DNA from 2 places in the Alistipes sp. cv1 genome. Region 2 is predicted to be linked to the other one. Evidence: riboswitches for the same ligand, from Rfam matches in the RefSeq annotation. Region 2 holds a riboswitch; the other holds the start of a gene.
What was found. Region 2 has a riboswitch for cobalamin ahead of C1A08_RS06515 (TonB-dependent receptor). Riboswitches for the same ligand answer to the same signal wherever they lie in the genome.

Region 1: linked by a shared signal. The riboswitch ahead of C1A08_RS08670 (cysteine-rich CWC family protein) and the one ahead of C1A08_RS06515 (TonB-dependent receptor) in region 2 are both predicted to bind cobalamin.

What each region holds. Positions count from the first base shown of each region.
Region 1 covers NZ_OEPW01000005.1:4,789-7,997, reverse strand. The annotation lists gene accC (acetyl-CoA carboxylase biotin carboxylase subunit) at 1-1,198, opposite strand, end outside; gene C1A08_RS08670 (cysteine-rich CWC family protein) at 1,195-1,428, opposite strand; cobalamin riboswitch at 1,529-1,736, opposite strand; gene C1A08_RS08665 (O-antigen ligase family protein) at 2,318-3,209, opposite strand, start outside.
Region 2 covers NZ_OEPW01000003.1:140,874-144,082, reverse strand. The annotation lists gene C1A08_RS06520 (acyltransferase family protein) at 1-1,065, opposite strand; cobalamin riboswitch at 1,261-1,474, shown strand; gene C1A08_RS06515 (TonB-dependent receptor) at 1,621-3,209, shown strand, end outside.

The DNA.
Region 1 (3,209 bases), on a different contig from region 2:
CGGCGTATTCGCGCGTAGTCGCCCGGACGATCAGTTTGGAGATCATCGGATCGTAGTAGACAGGAATTTCGTAACCCTCGTAAATGTAACTGTCGATGCGGATTCCGAGCCCGTTGGGTTCGGTAACCTGTTTGACGAGTCCCGGCGAAGGCATGAAGCCGTTGTCCGCATCCTCGGCGCAAATCCTGCACTCGATGGAGTGCCCCCGCTGGACGATGTCCGTTTGTCGCAGGTGCAGCGGGCGGCCCGAGGCGATGTAGATTTGTTCTTTGACCAGGTCGAGGCCCAGCACTTCTTCAGTTACGGGATGTTCGACCTGGAGTCGGGTGTTCATTTCGAGGAAATAGAAGTTGCGGTTTTTGTCCACGAGAAATTCGATCGTTCCCGCCCCGACGTAACCGACTGCCCGGGCCGCCGCCGCCGCGGTCTTTCCCATTTCCTGTCGCAGTTCGTCGGTCAGGAACGGCGACGGACTCTCTTCCACGATTTTCTGGTGGCGGCGCTGTACCGAACACTCCCGGTCGTACAGATGGACGATATTCCCGTGCGCGTCCCCCAGTATCTGGAATTCGATGTGGTGCGGTTCCTCGATGTATTTTTCGATGTAGACTGTTTCGTCCCCGAACGACGACAGAGCTTCCGATTTAGCGGCGGCGTACGCCTCGCCGATTTCGCTTTCCGACCGGATCAGGCGCATACCCTTGCCGCCGCCGCCGGAAGCCGCTTTCAGAATGACCGGCAAGCCGATTTCTCGGCAGATCCGTTCCGCTTCAGTGGCCGATTCGAGTTGGCGCTGGATGCCGGGCACCACGGGCACGCCGGCTTCCGTCATCGACCGGCGGGCCGAGATCTTGTCGCCCATCCGTTCGATCGTCTCCGCACGCGGGCCGATGAACGTGATTCCCGCCACTTCGCATTTTCGTGCGAATCCGGCGTTTTCCGATAGGAAACCGTATCCCGGATGGACGGCGTCCGCACCGCATTTCAGAGCTGTTTCGATGATTTTATCGACGTCGAGGTAACTTTCTTTCGACGGAGCCGGGCCGATGGGATACGCTTCGTCGGCCAGCATGACGTGTTTCGACATGCGGTCGGCTTCGGAGAAAAGAGCTACCGAACGGATTCCCATTTCGCGACAGGAACGGATGATTCTGACGGCGATTTCTCCTCGGTTGGCTATAACGATTTTTTCGATCATTCGCTATATGATTTAGGTTTTACAATAGGAGCATACCGGGGATTGATCCCTGTCGAGTAGAAGGTCTCCCTGAGTATGCGAAGGCAGTCGTTGCATAGGCAATCGTCGTAATTATCCGCTATGAACCGACGCTGGGCGTCATCCAGAGCCACGCCCGCGCAGAGGCAATCCATAACAGCATCGAGGGAACATGCAAAACGTGTTCCGCAACGAGGACAAACTTTTTCCATCGTTATCACACACCGCAAACGGTCTGCATTCAGCAGAACGATCCGGATTAAAAAAAATGATTAAACTTTCCACGTTTTAACATCCAACCCTCGGGACGGTAAAACATCACCTGAACCGGCAGGTCTTCTGACTGACTCCCGTCCTGATGCCTTCCCGACGTTATCGTTTGCCGCCAGTGGCCATTCAGATCGTTTCAGGACGTTGTTCGGAGTTTCACAGCAGCGGGACTGTCCGGGATTCGCACCCGGTTCCCTTTTATCGCCTTTCTCTGAGTGCAAAAAGGCGAACCGATTCGCCGTCAAAGTTAAAACATTTATTTCATTACTTCCAACTGTTTCGTTGTAATTTCGTTCTTTTTATTTTGTAAATATTTTGTATTTAGTTGTTTGTGTGTTGCAGTCAACTACGGATGTCGCTGGGTAAAGACGATGAAAGAACGATTTTCCGGTTTGGGCGAGAGAGCCGTCCTGATTATAACTTACATTTCCTGAGAGAGAGCCTTTCGGCATTTTTCATCGATTCCGGCCGGCACGAATCCGCGCGTGAAACGTAAAATGCTTTTTCCCTGCGGATCGTATCCGGTTTGCCGGGCGGTCGTTTTCCGGAATTACTACCAGATCTGTTTCTCGTCCCGGTCGACCGTAAATATTCGATTTCCTTGTCCGGGCTGAGATACAGTAAGAGAAAGAGGGCCTTGTTCGGTATGTCGTGGAAAGTCAGTTTGATATCCCGGGCCTTTTGCCTGCCCAGCGAAATCCATCCATTCTTGTCTTTCCTGTAGAACAGCTCGTCGGTATCTCCGATTCTGATGTTGTTGTCATTCCGGCCTACTCCGGAGCCATTCGAGACTGCGCGCGCGGGGCTACAAGAAGGAAACAGCAATTAGCATTAGTCGCCGACTCGTTCCCGCATTTTTATTTTTATTGCGGAGACGAGTCCCGACGGTATTTTCACGGGTTTGTCTGCGATCTCCGCCGCCAGAGCCTGCGCCCTGTCCGGCCGGTTCGTGCTGTCGTATACGTTCACCAGTTCGTACAGCGGCATGAATCGTCCGGGGCACATTCGCGACGCCAGCAGGTAACAGGCTTCCGCCCGGCGGAAATCGCGCCGCTTTTTGTGGGCATCGGCTTTCAACATCTGCACGTCGTAGTCGTTCAGCATTTTTTCGCAGGCCGTCGCCGCTTCGAGGCTTTTGTCCGCTTCGCCCGCATCATTCAATTCCGCTGCGTAATTGTAGAGGAAATAAGCGTTTTTATCCAAAAACGGGTACAGTCGCTCGTATTCCGGCAGCGGCGGGCGATCGGACGATGCGGTTTTCTGCACGCGGTGCCATCGGTTTTCGTAATACATTTCTTTCGCTGCAAATCCCAGCAGCGCGGCGGACGACAGCGCGGCGAGGATTCCGGAAGCCCGCCGCGCGCGGAACCGTTCGCAACTTCGGCGCGACTGGGCCGTCAGGCCGCCTGCCGCGAGTGCGACGATCGACCCGGTGAACGGATACGAGAGCGGGTATGAAAAACAGCAAAGCGCCGCCGCGGCCGACAGTGCCGTCGCGAGCGTGTGCGATTCGTCGTTCGGGTTTTTCCGATAAGCCCGGATCAGGCTTGCGATCCACAGCGCCGTCAGCAGCAGGGCGACGGCTCCGAATTCTGCGGTCAACAGCAGAAACTCGTTGAACGGGTGTTTTACGTTGTCGGCCAGCGGAGCGAATCCGCTTTCGGGATTCCGTTCGAAATAACGCGCCTGCCGGAGCATGTACCCGGCTTCGAAACACCGGTAT
Region 2 (3,209 bases):
TTATCCTTTCTTTGCAAAGTGGAGCGACCGATTGTTCTCCCAGGGAAACCGCTTGAAAAACGGGAGATATCGATTAATAATCCAAACAAGCACGGTAATGACAGCAGTTGCAATAACCGCAATTAAGAAATCGATCACGTAATAATGAGGAATGTTTATTTTATTCAGTATTTTTGACAGAATCAAAATCACGCCTCCATTTAGAAAATAATACAATATTGAGTTCCGACCGATATATTCAAGAACAGGTTGATTGCGGATAAATTCCGACAATTTTAAGATAAACACAATCCCGCTCCCTGACAAAACCAACGATTTAAAACTATCGATCATAATTCCATCGTATTCTGAAACGGGCGTGTATCGAAAAATTGCAAACAAGGCTATATAAAGCGAAGTAAAGGCCAACAGGCTGTATTTACCCGACAAAGTTTTCTGAATCACGTTGTAGTGCAGGCTCCAAATATATCCCAAACAAACAAATATCAGATTGACGAAAGCTTCTTTATAATACCAGAAAGAAGGTGCAGGATCCACACGTTTCAGATAAGTGCCCAAAATTAAGAGACTGAGCCCGCAAATCAACAGGATGTATTCATTTCGAAAGAGTTTGTAAAAAATGTAGAAAAGAATTTCGCAGACAATAAGGGCTGCAACAAACCAAGACGCTGTTCCTCCCAGAACATCATATAACATGCTTTTTATTGTCACGTCATTTCCGTGGGCAAATGCTTTCGGTAGCCAAATAAGGGTTGTAAATATCAAATAAGGCCAAACCAGAGTGGCAAATATTCGTTTTAATTTCCGAAGAAAAGAGAGCGGCGCAGTCTCTTTGACGATATATCTTCCTGTTATAAAGAAAAAAGTTGTTAGAAAAAACGGTGCAAAAAATGGTTGGATATGTATGCTCGTAGGAAAATAACATTCCGAGTGATAGAGCATCACGAGAAACATACAAATGCCTCTTGCTATATCAATGCTGTTATTTCTCTGGGGAACGGGCGATACGACAACCGTAGAGGAAACGGTATTCTTTATCAAATTGAAACTAAACATATTTTGCATAGGTTACATTGTAAAAGGTCTGTACACCACGTTTCGAACCCGGTCACTCTCTTTCCTGTAGGTCCGGTCCAAAGGTAACACTTTCCGGGATATATTTTCCATCGCGGACGTATTTTTCTGAAAGACAACCCAGGCAGTATGCCCACCGGAACGCACATTATTTTCATTATTAGGCCGCATCGTCCCGAAAAAAAACTATCTTTGCCGTGCAAAGGTTTCCGCATCGCGCTTTCGACCGCGATCAGGGAATTAAAAGGGAATGCCGTGCGAATCGGCAACAGTCCCCGCTGCTGTAAGTTTCAGTTCCGAAAGGAATAAAATGTTTCGACACTCTTGGCCACTGACATCGAGTCGGGAAGGCGCCGAAACGGAAACGAGTCAGAAGACCTACCTTTGCTTTACGGATTTTACAGTCTGCGGTGAACAGACGAAAATCGACGGAATTTCCGGCTGACCTATTTGCGCACGATGCCGCCCGCTGTAAAACCGAATTGGATTTTTTAACGATCAACGAGCGGCATGGAACGTATTCCTCCCATTTATCTCTTCCTGTTTATGTGTTGCCTGACACCGGCGGCGCTTTATTCGCAGAACGGCTCCGACAGCCTGACACGCAAAGCGTATCCGGACAGCCTACGCCATTACAGCATCGACGAGGTGACCGTATACGGACAGAACCAACCGTCCCGGATTATCCCCGCCCAGGAACTCTCCGGCAAAGAACTGCAGCGACTCAACGCCCTGTCGGTCGCCGATGCGGTACGCTATTTTTCCGGGGTGCAGATCAAGGATTACGGCGGAATCGGAGGACTCAAAACCATCAATATCCGTAGCATGGGCACCCAGCACGTCGGCGTTTTCTTCGACGGCATCCAACTCGGCAACGCACAGAACGGGCAGATCGACCTGGGACGCTTTTCGCTGGACAACATGGAATCCATTTCGCTGTACAACGGGCAGAAAAGCGCGGTATTCCAGCCGGCTAAAGATTTCGCATCGGCCGGTTCGATTTACATGCAGACGCGAACGCCCCGTTTCGACCGAGACGGAAAAAACAACCATTTCGGCGTGTCGATGAAAACCGGCTCTTTCGGCACGGCCAACCCGTCGATCCTGTGGGAACACCGGTTCAACGACCGGCTCAGCAGTTCGTTCAACGTCGAATACCTGTACACCACGGGCCGCTACAAGTTCAGCTACACGAAAAAAAACGGATACGACACGACTGAAGTGCGCCGCAACGGCGACGTGCGCGCCCTACGGGCCGAAGGCGGCCTTTTCGGCCTGGTACGCAACGGCGAATGGAAAGCGAAAGTCTACTTTTACAACTCGGAACGGGGCTACCCGGGCGCTTCGGTGCGACAGGAACCCGGACGGTTCCGGCACGAAGACCGGCAGTGGGACGACAACTTTTTCGTACAGGGTTCTTTCCGGAAAACCTTCAGTCCGTTTTACAGTCTGTTGCTGAACGGCAAGTACGCCTACGATTACCTGCACTACCTGTCCGATCCGCGCCTCGACGAGAGCACGATGTATGTCAACAACCACTACTACCAGCAGGAGACGTATTTCTCGGCAGCCAACGAATTTACGTTTTTCAAATGGTGGAAAGCCAACCTCGCCGCCGATTTCCAATGGAACACGCTGGACGCCGACTTGGTCGATTTCGTCTATCCGCAGCGCTATTCGGTACTGACGGCCGCGGCGACCTCGTTCGAATTTTCCCGGGTCAAAGTGCAGGCAAGCCTGCTGCACACTTATGTCCACGACCGGACGAAAGCCGTCGGGGGAAGCGCCGGCGACAAAAGCGAATTCACGCCCACCTTCGTAGTCTGGTACAAACCGTGGAGTCGGCCGGAGCTGAGTTTCCGCGCATTCTACAAACGGATTTTCCGGATGCCTACGCTGAACGACCTGTACTACACGTTCATCGGCAACAAATACCTGAACCCGGAATACACCACCCAATACAACCTCGGCGTCACCTATGCGAAAAATTTCGACGGCGTCCTGCGGCGGATCGACTTCCAGGCGGACGCCTACTACAACGAAGTGGACGACAAGATCGTCGCCATGCCCACCAGCAACCAGTTCCAGTGGACGATGATCAACCTCGGTCGCGTGGAAATACGAGGGATCGAAAC